DNA from 4 places in the Streptomyces durhamensis genome. Region 1 is predicted to be linked to each of the others. Evidence: riboswitches for the same ligand, from Rfam matches in the RefSeq annotation. Region 1 holds a riboswitch; each other region holds the start of a gene.
What was found. Region 1 has a riboswitch for cobalamin ahead of IO33_RS0117715 (cobalamin biosynthesis protein). Riboswitches for the same ligand answer to the same signal wherever they lie in the genome.
Positions count from the first base shown of each region.

Region 2: linked by a shared signal. The riboswitch ahead of nicT (Nickel transporter NicT) and the one ahead of IO33_RS0117715 (cobalamin biosynthesis protein) in region 1 are both predicted to bind cobalamin.
Region 3: linked by a shared signal. The riboswitch ahead of IO33_RS0110935 (hypothetical protein) and the one ahead of IO33_RS0117715 (cobalamin biosynthesis protein) in region 1 are both predicted to bind cobalamin.
Region 4: linked by a shared signal. The riboswitch ahead of IO33_RS0130945 (SCO2321 family membrane protein) and the one ahead of IO33_RS0117715 (cobalamin biosynthesis protein) in region 1 are both predicted to bind cobalamin.

Region 1 covers NZ_JNXR01000012.1:5,407-8,692, reverse strand. Annotated here, with positions in the region: gene IO33_RS0117720 (cobyric acid synthase) at 1-275, opposite strand, end outside; gene IO33_RS0117715 (cobalamin biosynthesis protein) at 272-1,225, opposite strand; cobalamin riboswitch at 1,327-1,470, opposite strand; gene IO33_RS0117710 (hypothetical protein) at 1,704-1,931, opposite strand; gene IO33_RS0117705 (inorganic phosphate transporter) at 1,964-3,214, opposite strand.
Region 2 covers NZ_JNXR01000043.1:21,129-24,414, forward strand. Annotated here, with positions in the region: gene nicT (Nickel transporter NicT) at 284-1,393, opposite strand; cobalamin riboswitch at 1,421-1,610, opposite strand; gene IO33_RS0139025 (ArsR/SmtB family transcription factor) at 1,690-2,049, shown strand; partial or broken gene IO33_RS44970 (PepSY-associated TM helix domain-containing protein) at 2,120-3,286, opposite strand, start outside.
Region 3 covers NZ_JNXR01000006.1:310,850-314,135, reverse strand. Annotated here, with positions in the region: gene IO33_RS0110940 (acyl-CoA dehydrogenase family protein) at 1-1,395, shown strand, start outside; cobalamin riboswitch at 1,474-1,613, shown strand; gene IO33_RS0110935 (hypothetical protein) at 1,709-2,050, shown strand; partial or broken gene IO33_RS52335 (hypothetical protein) at 2,083-2,306, opposite strand; gene IO33_RS0110925 (SpoIIE family protein phosphatase) at 2,467-3,286, shown strand, end outside.
Region 4 covers NZ_JNXR01000024.1:19,091-22,376, forward strand. Annotated here, with positions in the region: gene IO33_RS0130940 (SCO2322 family protein) at 1-392, opposite strand, end outside; gene IO33_RS0130945 (SCO2321 family membrane protein) at 389-1,606, opposite strand; cobalamin riboswitch at 1,720-1,868, opposite strand; gene IO33_RS0130950 (ATP-grasp domain-containing protein) at 2,263-3,126, opposite strand.

The DNA.
Region 1 (3,286 bases):
AGCAGCACCACCTGGCTGCTCTGTTCGCCGCCCGGCTTCAGCAGCACCGGGTTCATCAGCGCGCTCGGCTCGATGCGGCACGCCTGGGCCTGCATGGCCTGCGCCCGTCCGATCTCCGCGCCCTCCCGGGTGACGAAGGAGTTGAGCGACATGTTCTGCGCCTTGAACGGCGCGACCTTCACACCCTGGCGCACCAGCCACCGGCAGATCCCGGCCGTCACGACGCTCTTGCCGGCGTCGGAGGTGGTGCCGGCGACGAGGAGACCCCCGTTCACTTGTCACGTCCCTTCACACGCTTGACGAGGAGGCGCGCGGCGACCGTGGTGCCGAGCGCGAGCAGGCCGACGCGGCGGGAGAGCCGTACGGCCCGGTCGATGTCGGTGACCCCGACCGCCCGGCCGGTGTCCCCGTTGAGCACGGGCCGGTGCTCGACCCGGCCGCCGTAGGAGAGCGTTCCGCCCAGGCGTACGCCGAGGGCGCCGGCGAAGGAGGCTTCGACGGGACCGGCGTTGGGGCTCGGGTGCCTGCGGGCGTCGGCCTGCCAGGCGCGCAGGGCGCCGCGGGGGTCGGGGCCGGCCGCGGCGGCGAGTACGGCGGTCAGCCGGGCCCCGGGCCAGCCGGCCAGGTCGTCGAGCCGGGCGGAGGCCCAGCCGTAGCGCCGGTACCGGGGGGACTTGTGCCCCACCATCGCGTCCAGGGTGTTGACCGCCCGGAACCCGAGCAGTCCCGGCACCCCGGCCACGGCACCCCACACCAGCGCGCCCACGACGGCGTCGGAGGTGTTCTCGGCGACCGACTCGACCACGGCCCGGGCCATCCCGCCGGCGTCCAGCGCCTGCGGGTCCCGGCCGCACAGATGGGGCAGCCGCGCCCGCGCCGCCTCGACGTCCCCGCGCTCCAGGGCACGCCCGATCGCGCGGGCCTCGCGGGCGAGCGAGGTACCACCGACGACCGCCCAGGTGGCGGCGGCGGTCAGGGCGAGGGAGGCGGTGGGGGAGGGGCGTACGACGCGTGCGGCCACCGTGCCGAGGGCGACGGCGCCGCCGGCGCACACGGCGGTGTGCACGGCGCCCCAGCCGCGGTGGTCGTGCCACAACGCGCGGTCCACGGCAGCCGCCACCCGCCCGAACGCGGCGACCGGATGCCCGCGGCGGGGATCGCCGAGGAGCAGGTCACCGAGAAGCCCGGCGGCGGCGCCGTACGCGTAGGAGCGATCGGCACCCATCGGCTCAGCCGGCCGTGGGTACAGGAGCGGGCCTGGTACGTGTCCTCGATCGGCAGCCGAGCATGGCGATATATGTCCTCACTCAGGGTGTCCGCGCCCTGGTTCGACGTGATGCGGCGGCGAGAGTTCCTGGCTCCCGGGGGGTTCATTCCCCGGTGACAGTGGCGGGACCGCGCCGGATTCGCACCGGCTTCCTCTGCTGCCGCCGTACATGGCCCGGGCAGTCCACCACGCGCCCGGAACGGCCGTCAACTTGCCGTTGACCTGCACGGGGAGAGTGTGCCGATCCCCACATCGCGTGGCCTGGGGGCGCGCGAAAAGGCTCCCCTCGGGGCAGAGGGGAGCCTGGGCGCCCGAAGGGGCGCGGGGGTGCCGGCAGGGACCCGCCGCGCGGACGCGACGGGCCACGTCTGTGCCGCGGCCGGTCGACGGCGTCTCAGGGCACTTCCGCTTCAGGGCCCTTCCGGCGAGGCGCTCGTCAGGGCTTGGCCACGATCAGGTAGATGCCGTACGCCACCGCCGCCGCGCAGGCGGCGAAGCAGACGTAGGCGCCGGTGACGGCGAGGCCGGCGGAGCCGCCCTGGGCCGCGGCCTTCTCGCGCCGGGCCAGGCCGCTCACGCCGAGGGTGAACAGGGCCACCAGGCCCACCGTGAACACGAGGCTGACGCCGAAGACGGAACCGATGGCCGCCCAGTCGATCTTCATGATGCTTCCTTCGTAACCGGGGTGACCGGGGGTCAGACGGTGGCGGCCGGCGGGACGGCCGGGGTCGCGGGCTCGGCGGCCGCCGGGGAGGCGATCGTCGCCGTCAGGTCCTCGGTGATCGTGCCCGCCGGGGGCGGGGTCACCGCGGCGATGGCGGTGGTCACCACGCCGGCCGGCTCCTCGGTGCCGGTGACGACGTTGGTGTGGTCGACGACCTCGCGGCGGGAGATCTTCCAGATCGCGGCGCTGGAGGCGACCAGGAAGACGGCGACCACGGCGGTGCCCCAGTCACCGAGGTCCGTGACGGACTCGGCGCCCGCGCCGACCAGCGCGGCGGCCGGGAGGGTGAGCACCCAGGCGACGGCCATACGGGTCGCGGTGGACCAGCGGACCACCCCGCCCTTGCGGCCGAGGCCCGCGCCCATCACCGAGCCGGAGACGACGTGCGTGGTGGAGAGGGAGAAGCCCAGGTGGGAGGAGGCCAGGATGGCGGTCGCGGCGCTGGTCTGGGCGGCGAAGCCCTGGCGCGGCTCCAGCTCGGTCAGGCCCGTGCCCATGGTGCGGATGATGCGCCAGCCGCCGATGTAGGTGCCGAGCGCGATCGCCAGGCCGGCGGAGAGGATGACCCAGGTGGGAGGGTTGGAGCCGGGGGCGATGGCGCCGCCCGCGATCAGCGCGAGGGTGATGATGCCCATCGTCTTCTGGGCGTCGTTGGTGCCGTGGGCGAGGGAGACCAGGCCGGCGGAGGCGATCTGGCCGGCGCGGTAGCCCTTGCGGGTGGCCTCGCCCTCGGCCTTGCCGCCGATGCCGTAGGAGAAGCGGGTGGCCAGCATCGACGCGAGGCCCGCCACGAGCGGCGCGGCGACGGCCGGGAGCAGCACCTTGGTGACCAGCACGTCGCCGTGCACGGCACCGAAGCCGGCGGAGGCGACGGTGGCGCCGACCAGGCCGCCCATCAGGGCGTGCGAGGAGCTGGAGGGCAGGCCCATCAGCCAGGTCACGAGGTTCCAGAGGATCGCGCCGACCAGGGCGGCGAAGATGACCTCGGGACGGATGCCGGTCTCGTCGACGAGACCCTTGGAGATCGTGTTCGCGACCTCCACGGAGAGGAAGGCGCCGACCAGGTTGAGGGCGGCGGACATGGTTACCGCGATCTTCGGCTTCAGGGCGCCTGTGGAGATGGTGGTGGCCATCGCGTTCGCGGTGTCGTGGAAACCGTTCGTGAAATCAAACGCGAGTGCGGTTACCACCACAATCGCGAGGATCAGCGAGAAGCTTTCCATTTACCCAGGCAATCGTTCGAGGTCATTGGCTGGACGAACGTAGGCAACCTGGGTGAACGGAAGATGAACTGA
Region 2 (3,286 bases), on a different contig from region 1:
GTGAGCACGTCGTGACCAGAGGGTGACTGGCGCGCCGCCCACGGGATGGGCCGGCCCTCGTACGCGGACAGCTCCGCACGCATCCCCCGGTCTGCCAGATCCGTCGGCCCTGACCCGCCGCAGCCTCCACAGCCTGCTGATGGTGGGGCGGCAGGTCGCCCGACAGCACCCAGCCCCACCGAATCGGCAGGCGGTACAACGAAAGGCTCCCGCAAGGCAGATCCTTGCGGGAGCCTTTCTGCTGTCGGTGCCGTCGTCGGCGCCGGCTCCGGGCCGAGTCAGGTCAACCTGCCTCCGCAGTACGGGCGTTCCACCGCTCCTCGACCTTGGCCAGGCGCCAGTAGCCGATGGCCACGGCCCAGACGACCACGAACAGGCCGACGATGACGTAGCCGACGTTGTCCAAGTCCAGGCCCGCGATCCAGCCGGAGACGTCGTCACTCAGGCCCAGTTTGTCGTGCAGCACCCCGACCAGCTCGATCGTGCCGACGAAGAAAGCCACCGCGATGGACAGGCCGGTGATGGTGAGGTTGTAGAAGACCTTGCGGACCGGGTTGGAGAAGGCCCACTGGTAGGCGAAGTTCATGAAGGTGCCGTCGAGGGTGTCGAACAGGCTCATGCCGGCGGCGAAGAGCAGGGGCAGGCACAGGACCGCGTACCAGGGCAAGCCGGCGGCGGCGCCGTTGCCGGCCAGGGCGAGGAGCAGGACCTCGGTGGTGGTGTCGAAGCCGATACCGAAGAGGAAGCCGAGGGGGAACATCTGGCCGGGGCGGCGGATCGACTTGGTGAGCCGGCCCAGGATGCGGTTCATGAAACCGCGCGAGTCGAGGTGCGCTTCCAGCTCGGCCTCGTCGTAGCGTCCCGCACGCATGGCCTTGAAGACGCGGGCGATGCCGAACAGTGCCACCAGATTGAGAGCTGCGATCAGGTACAGAAAGCTGCCAGAGACCGTGGTGCCCACGGTGCCCAGGACCTGGTGTGCTCGCGAGTCATCGTTCATCAGGGTGCCGGCGAGCTTGGCGCCACCAGCGACCAGCGCGGCCATGGCGACCACCACGCCGGAGTGGCCCAGCGCGAACCAGAAGCCCACCGACACCGGCCGCTGGCCGTCGGCCATCAGCTTGCGGGTGGTGTTGTCGATCGCGGCGATGTGGTCCGCGTCGAAGGCGTGCCGCATGCCGAGGGTGTAGGCCGTGATGCCCAGTCCGACCCCGAACGCCTTGGTCCCGACCTCGTAATGCCGCGGCACCACGAGCAGGAAGAGAATCCCGAAGGCGACCACGTGCAGAGCGACGATCACGGCCAGGAGACCGGCGGTCCGGACGGTGTCCTCACGACGCCAGCGGAAGGAAGGGGCGGCGGCGGTTTCGGGCACGCCTGGGGACATGGTCATACGGTCACGCTCCAGCACCTCGTGGATCAGCTTCGTGCTGCCGTGGCCGGTCTCCTGGCTGACGGGTCAACGCGCCCGCCCCTGCCTTCCCGGCCGTGAGGCCAGTGGCAACGCATGGGGCGGGAACTCCCCGATCACAGTGGCGAGGGCCGCTCCGGACTGAGCCCCTGAGGGACTGTCACCGGTCTTCCCGAACACCACGGCCCGCCCACCCTAGAAGGCAGGAGGTCGAGGCTGCAAGGCTGCACAACTGATCAGATGTGGAGGCAGGAGCCGGTGACTGCGATGATGAGTCCATGCATCTCGTCCCCGCGGAACGTGCCGGGCAGCGGACCATCGACGGCCATCGGGTCTGCGACGCCATCGCAGCCGTCGGCGAGCCCGAGCGCGTACGGACCTGGGCCGACCGCTTTTCGCTGCTCTCGGACCCCGGGCGCCTGTCCCTCCTGCTCGCCCTCCACCAGGCGGGCCCCCTCGCCGTCTCCGACCTCGCCGTCGCCACGGGCATGCGGGACACCGCCGTGTCCCAGGCCCTGCGCCTGCTGCGGACCGCAGGCATCGTCTACGGCGAGAAGGACGGCCGAATCGTGCGCTATCGGCTCGTAGAGGGCCCGATGGCCGTGCTGCTCGAGCACTGCGTGTCCCGAGAAGCATGACGACATCCGCGGCCGCACGTGATCGCGGCAGGCGTCGCGCTACGCTCCCGCGCAGGTGCGGCCGCTCGGTTCAGGCGTGTGCGTGCCCGGTACGACGGCGTCCGATCCAGCCGAGGACGATGTCCACGGCGAGGAAGCCGGCGAGCGGGATCCCGAGCAGCGGGACGTGGTAGCCGACGACGGCGACCACCGCGACGCGGGGCACCAGCACGGAAACCGACACTTGTCGCCAGGCGCCGCGGGGAATCGGACGGCCGAAGGCGGAGCCGCGGCCGCGCTGCCACCACATGCGGTAGCCCCAGAGGATGAGGAGGACCAGGGCCAGGGCGAGACCGGCCAGCGCGATCTGGTTCACGAGGCCGAACAGAGTACCGGTGTGGGCGTCGATGCCCCACCGCGTCAGCTTCGCCAGTAGCGGGTAGTCGGCGAAACCTCAGCACGTCGGTCACCTTGCCGGTGGCCGGGTCGACGGCGATCGAGTCCTGCCTCTCCGGCCAGCTGCGCTGGATCTGCCGTACGACGTTGGCGGAGCCGGAGTCCGTGGGCGGCACGATTTCCACCGGGTCGGACAGGCCCTCGGCGCGGGCTGTCTTCAGTACGGCGTCCATACCCACGTCGGAGCGTGCGCCGGAGTGCGAGCCCATATCCATGCTTTTCATGTCCATGCCCGCCATGGAGTCGTGTCCCCCGTGCCCGCTGCTCACCGTCGCGGTGACGGAGGGGGTGGACTGGCCGAGGGCTTCGCGGAGGTCGCCAATGTTGGCCCCGGCGTAGGTGGACCAGGTCAGGGCGGTCGCCGACAGGAAGAACAGACCGGCCGCCGCCCAGACGCCCACCGTGCCGTGCAGGGTCAGGGAGCGCCGCCGTCCTGTGGTGCCGCGGACCTTGCGGCGGGCACGGCGGCGGCCGCACCAGAGCACCAGCCCGCCACCCGTGATCACCCACAGCCAGCTGGCGGCGAACTCGCTGTACAGGCGCCCGGTGTCACCGAGGTGCAGGTCGCGGTGGAGCTCGTCGATCCAGGTGCGCAGCGGCAGGGCGCCGGTGGAGCCGTACTGCTCCAGCGCGCCGCGCACCGTGCCGGTGCAGGGGTCCACGAACACGGCGAGCGTGTGGTCGGCGGCGATGCCCTTCACCCCGGACAGCAGAACGCGTGTGGTCGCATCCGGCTGCGGTGACGGCCGCACGGCGGAGATGGTGCCCTCGGGGTGCCGCGAGGAGCAGGAACGGGGCGACG
Region 3 (3,286 bases), on a different contig from region 1:
GGCCTCGGCCCGGTCTGGCAGAGCGACAACGCCGCCGCCCGCTCCCGCGCCGCGGAACTCCTCGCCCAGGGAGAGGCGTTCGCGTTCGGCCTGTCCGAGAAGGAGCACGGCGCCGACATCTACTCCACCGACATGCTGCTGGAGCCCGACGGCGACGGCGGCTTCCGCGCCACCGGCTCCAAGTACTACATCGGCAACGGCAACGCGGCCGGACTCGTCTCCGTCTTCGGCCGCCGCAGCGACGTCGAGGGCCCCGACGGCTACGTGTTCTTCGCCGCCGACAGCCGTCACCCCGCCTACCACCTGGTCAAGAACGTCGTCGACTCCTCCAAGTTCGTCAGCGAGTTCCGCCTGCAGGACTACCCCGTAGCCGCCGAGGACGTCCTGCACACGGGCCGCGCCGCCTTCGACGCCGCCCTCAACACCGTCAACGTCGGCAAGTTCAACCTGTGCACCGCCTCGATCGGCATCTGCGAGCACGCGATGTACGAGGCCGTCACCCACGCCCACAACCGCATCCTCTACGGCCGCCCCGTCACCAGCTTCCCGCACGTGCGGCGGGAGCTGACCGACGCGTACGTCAGGCTCGTCGGCATGAAGTCGTTCAGCGACCGCGCGGTCGACTACTTCCGCTCCGCCGGCCCCGACGACCGCCGCTACCTGCTCTTCAACCCGATGACGAAGATGAAGGTGACCACGGAGGGCGAGAAGGTCATCGACCTGATGTGGGACGTCATCGCCGCCAAGGGCTTCGAGAAGGACAACTACTTCGGCCAGGCGGCCGTGGAGATCCGCGGCCTCCCGAAGCTGGAGGGCACGGTCCACGTCAACCTGGCGCTGATCCTGAAGTTCCTGCGCAGCCATCTCCTCGACGCCGTCGAGTACCCCGCCGTGCCGACCCGCCTCGACGCGGCCGACGACGACTTCCTGTTCCGGCAGGGACCGGCCCGCGGCCTCGGCTCGGTGCGCTTCCACGACTGGCGGCCCGCCTTCGACGCGTTCGCGCACCTGCCCAACGTGACCCGACTGCGCGAACAGGCCGACGCGCTCTGCGAGTTCGTCGCCACGGCCGCCCCCGACGCGGAGCAGAGCCGCGACCTCGACCTCGTCCTCGCGGTCGGTCAGCTCTTCGCCCTCGTCGTGCACGGACAGCTCGTCCTGGAGCAGGCCGCTCTGACCGGCCTCGACGAGGACGTGCTCGACGAACTCTTCGCCGTCCTCGTACGGGACTTCTCCGCGCACGCCGTCGAACTGCACGGCAAGGACTCGGCAACCGAACAGCAGCGGGACTGGGCGCTGGCGTCGATCCGGCGGCCGGTCGTCGACGCGGCACGCACGGAGCGGGTCTGGCAGCGGGTCGAGGCACTGTCCGGAGCGTACGAGATGGCTCCGTAGCCGCTCCCGCGCATCGGTGGCCGAGCCGCGTGGGCCCGGCCACCGGTCGGCGCACTCGCCGTTGATGAGATGATGACCAGCGACAAAAGGCGACGGCGTTCCGAGGAAGCCGGTGTGAATCCGGCGCGGTCCCGCCACTGTGACCGGTGAGCCACTCCCCACAGCGGGGCGAGTGGCACACCGGAAGCCAGGAGACTCACGCGGTCGCCTCCTCGAGCAGGACCGGGGCGGATCTCCCCGGGAGGGGAGTGGCGCCGTGCCCGGAAGGCCGACGGCAGGGACATCAGGCAAGCGCGTGGAGGCCGGCGGAACGGTGCCGTGCCGTGTCGTCGTGTGCCGGGACTGCTGCTGTGGCAGCCCCAAGGTGACCGGGGTCGATCACGCGGCGCAGACCGCGCGGCTGCGGGCGGAGGTGCCGATGCGCGTCTCCGACTGCCTCGACGTGTGCGATCGGGCCAACGTCATCGTCGTACAGCCCTCCGCCGCGGGCCGGGCCGCCGGGGCGCGGCCGGTGTGGCTCGGGCTCGTCAACGACCCGGACGCCACCGAGGACATCGTCACCTGGGTGCGCGCCGGTGGCCCGGGGGTGGCGCCCCTGCCGGACATCCTCGACCTGTACGTCTTCACCCCACCGCGGCGCACCGCGGGTTCCTGACGCTCGGGCCGTGGCAGGGGGCCTGGTGGCGTGACCTCCCGGGCCTTCTGCTTCGCGAAGGCGAGCCGGCGCAGGATCGCGGGTCGATGTCGCGTTCCGCGGCGGCGTCCAGCGGCACGTGCAGCAGGATGGAGGACGCCGACACGTCGGCCCGGTCGGCCGGCCCCAGCAGGGTGCCGAGCGTGGCGAGCGACGTCGCCAGGTCGTTCCCCCTGATGGTGCGGCCGTCGACGACACCCGCCACCAGGCGCTTGCCCGAGCGGACGGTGCGGTTCCCACGGTGCGTCCCACTGGCCCTCGCAGGTCCCGTGGAGCATCGTGGAAAGGGTGGCTGACCTGCAGGAAGGACGTTTCCCCTGACCTTCTCCGTGGGACCGGTACGCCGGTGAGGTCAGCAGGTGAAAGGAGCCACTGTGATGAGCCCAGCGCAACAGCCTCCACAGCGACCGGGTGGTCCGAAGGACGCGGACTCGGGCCCGAGCGGCCTGATGGATCTGCTGGGCGTCGCCGCGGTGCTGCTGGAGGCCGACGGGCGGATCGACATGTGGAGCCCGCAGGCCGAGCAGCTCTTCGGCTACACCGGCAGTGAGGCGGTCGGGCAGTACGCGGCCCTGCTGCTGTTGCAACCGGAACACCGGGATGCGGCGATCATGCTGTTCGCCGAGGTGATGGAGACGGGCCGGGGCTGGGCAGGCGCGTTTCCCGTCCGGCACAAGGACGGCAGCACCCGGATGGTCGAGTTCCGCAACATGCGGCTGACCGACAACATCGGCGACCACTACGCCCTGGGACTGGCCACCGACAGGAGCACCCTCCGCCAGGTGGAACGGGGCGTGGCCCTGTCCACCCGGCTGGTCACCCAGGCGCCGATCGGGCTGGCGATCCTGGACACCGACCTGCGGTACGTGGTGGTCAACCCCGCCCTGGCGTCGATGCACGGCGTGGCCGAGGCCGAGCACGTTGGCCGCAGATTCGGCGAGATCCTGCCCGGTGCGCCCTTCCAGGACGCCGAGACCGCCATGCGGCGGGTCCTGGAGACCGGAGTCCCCGTGGTCGACCGGCAGGTGGTGGGCCGCACACGCGCCGACCCGGAGGGCGACCACGCCTGGGCGGTGTCGTTGTACCGGCTGGAGGACCAGCACGCGAACGTCCTGGGCGTCGCCAACGTGGTGGTCGACGTCACCGACCGGTACCAGGCGGCCAGGAGGGCCGACCGCGCCCAGCAGCGCCTGCGCC
Region 4 (3,286 bases), on a different contig from region 1:
GTCGCGTCGGCGGACACCCGCGCGCAGGCCGTGCGGCGCGCCGGTGGTGTCTCGCCGGACGGCGCGTCCGCCGGGGTGCCGAAGTCGAGGACCAGGGCCACCCGCTTCGTACCGGACCGGGCGGGCGTCCCCGCGCAGATGGTGCCGAAGTCCGCCGCGCCGCGCGGCCGGTTCGCGTCCGCCGAGTCCGCGCTCACCGCGAAACGGAAGCCCTCCACGGCGCCGTCGTCGGGGCGGGCCGTCGACGGGCCCTGCGTGGCGTACGTCCAGTGCCCGCCCGTCCGCTCCCAGAAGGACCAGTAGCGGTAGCCGGTGGCGTGCGCCTGTCCGGCCCCGGCCAGCACGACCAGCGTGGCGCACAGCAGACTCGCGGCGCGGCGGACCGCCGTCACGGCTGGCGCTTCTTGCGGCCGCTGAGCAGGAAGCCGACGCCGATGCCGGCGACGAGGCAGACACCGACGAACCACCACACACCGAGACCCGAGCCGGACTTCCCGGAGTCCTCGGACTTCTTGGTCGCCTGTGCGGAGGAGTCCATGCTCGGGGCCGGGCCCAGCTCGTTCAGCGAGCGGACCAGGCTCGTGCCGCCGAAGTCACCCGGCTGCGCGCCGACCGCGTGCGCGGCGAGGATCAGCTGGGCGTACGCCGCCGGACCGCTCTGCACGGCCCACTGGGAGGCGTTCTTCTCCAGCCAGGCGTACGACGCCTTCGCCTGCTCGGTGCGGCCGTCCGCGGCGAGCGCGACGACCGTGTCCGCCGTGTTGCCGAAGTCCGGCTGGTCCTTGGCGCCGGGCAGCGTGGACTGCAGATGGCCGGACTTGGCGACGGTCGCCGCCAGGTACGCGCCGGCGTTGTCCGCGATCTGCGCGGGAGCGGGGTGGGCGGCGTCGGTGCAGGCGGCGTGCGCGGGCGCCTTGCCGGCCTGGGCGACGAACCCCTTGCCGAGCGCGCCGAGCACACCGGCCGCCGAGGCGTCCGCGTTGGCGGCCTTCTCGCCCTTCTTGTCCGGCTGGAAGGCGAGGGCGCCGCCGTCCCGGTCGCAGGACAGGGACATGGCGGCCAGCAGGTCGTAGGGGGACTTGCCGGACGTGCGCACGTCCGCCGGGTCGGTGCCGGCGGCGGCCAGTGCGCCGATGACGACGGAGGTGGAGTTGGTGTCGCTGGCCCCGCCCGGGTAGTAGCCCCAGCCACCGTCCTTGTTCTGCACGGACTTCAGCCAGGCCACCGCCTTGCCGACGGCGGCGTCGTGCCCGCCGGCCGCCTTCAGGGCCTGCGCGGCGCCGGCCGTGCTGTTGGTGTCCACCGTGACCTTGCTGTCGCAGGCCTTCGCGGGAGCGGCGCGGAAGGCGGCGAAGGCGCCGTCGGCACACTGCTGGCCCGCGAGCCAGTCCACGGCCTTCGCGGCCGGCCGGTAGCCGAGGGTCCGCTGGGCGACCAGCGTCAGCGACTGGCGCCACACACCGTCGTACGTCGGGTCGGACGTGCCGTACAGCCCGGACGGGATCGCGACCTTGGGAGACGGGGACGGGCCGGCGGCCGTGGCGGGCGCGGCGGCGGCCAGCACGCCTACGGCGGCGAGAGCCGCGGCACTGCGGCGGACGTTCATGGTCGGCGACTGCCTCTCCTGCGGGGAACCGGCAGCGCACGGGGACCCCCGGGCGGCTCGGCTCCGTAAACCTCGACGGTGCCGTACCCGGCGGACCGCCGGGTACGCGAGCCGGTCAACGTCCCGCCCGGGGCGGTCCGGCTCACCATCCTCGGGATGGTTGACGGTTGCGGGTCAGCGCCGGAATTGCACCGGCTTCCCCCCGTACGGGTGTGATGACGACGCCGCCACTTTACCGGCAGCCCCGAGCGCCCTGAGGAGTGGCTGTGGGCACAGGACGGCGGTGACCGGGGTCACGGTCCCGACGGAGGCGGGCGGCCCGCCGGGCGGCCGGCCGCGCCCTTGCGCCGTGGGCGGCGGAACGTCCCGGGACCGGCGGGCACTTGACGCGGCGAGCGCTCGGGACGAACGGCGGGCCGGCCCGCTCATCGGGCACAGGGCCCTACGATCCGCGGCACCGCTGGTGCTGCGGCCGGAAAGGTTCACCGGCTCGCGACGCCCGGTACGGCACCTCGCCGTGTTGTCGCACCACCCGAGTACATCCGGTACGCGGGCGATGCTCCGCCTTGCGATGCTCCCCCGCAGCCCGAAAGGTGTGGGAGGTGCCCCAGCACCGGACGCCGCGAGCTTTCCGGCAGACCTTTCCGGCCACAGCACTAGGCGGCGGCCCCGGCCACCCCCTCAAGCGCCCGCTCGCACTGATGCGCGTCGTCACCCTCGACCGCCCAGTACCCGCGCCGCCCCGACCCCGCCGGCTCCGCGAAGCGGATCGCCGCCGCCCGCTGCCGGGTGGGCGTCACGTCCGGCACCGTCCCGCACGCGAGTGCCAGGGCCGCCCCCACCAGATCCACCCCCGTCGCCCGTTCCACGAGCCAGGGAATCAGGTCACCCGGCAGATGCGGCGCGACGCCGGTGACCCGCGGCCCCCGCCGGGTCAGCCGCACACCCACGTGCGCGACGGTGTGCGTGAGCCCGAGCGCCCGTACCGTGCGTTCCACGGTCTGCCGGAGGAACCGGTTGTGCAGCAGCCCGTCATGAGCGTGGACCGAGTGGCGCAGCGGGGTCGTACGGGTCAGTGCGGTGATGCGGACCTCGTCGTCCAGGACGACCGTCTCGGCCGACACCAGCGGCCCCTCCGTGTCCTCCGGCCCCGCCGGCAGCACCCGGTGCCGGACCAGCAGCGCCCGTAACGCCGGTGGATCGGCGCAGGCGGCGGCCGTCTCGTACGGCAGACCCGGCAGCCCCAGCCGCCCGGCGACCCGCGCCGCCACGGCCAGGTGCGCCCTGCTCCAGGTCAGGACGCCGGCGACCGGATGACGGGCGGCGTACCGCGCCACCGTCTCGGCCGTCTCCGCCTCCCGCGCGGGGTCAGCGGCGAGAAGGCCGGACAGGAACGGCCGCGCCCAGCCGGGCGCCGACGCGCCGACCAGCACCACCGGGCGTACGGCGGCGATCCGTGCCAGGGGGTAGCCGCCGTGCGCGGCCCGGCCGGCCCCGAGCAGAAGGACGGGCTGCGGCATCGCGCGTCACCCTTCGCGGGAGAGGCGGGACAGAGATCACCCCGGATGCCGCTCCCCCATAGACGGCACCCGGGGCGGGTCTGGACAGCACCCAGGCGGGGTGAATCTTGCTCTCTGTGTCGTGATCCTCACCCGGTCCGCCCTCAACTGTCAACGATTG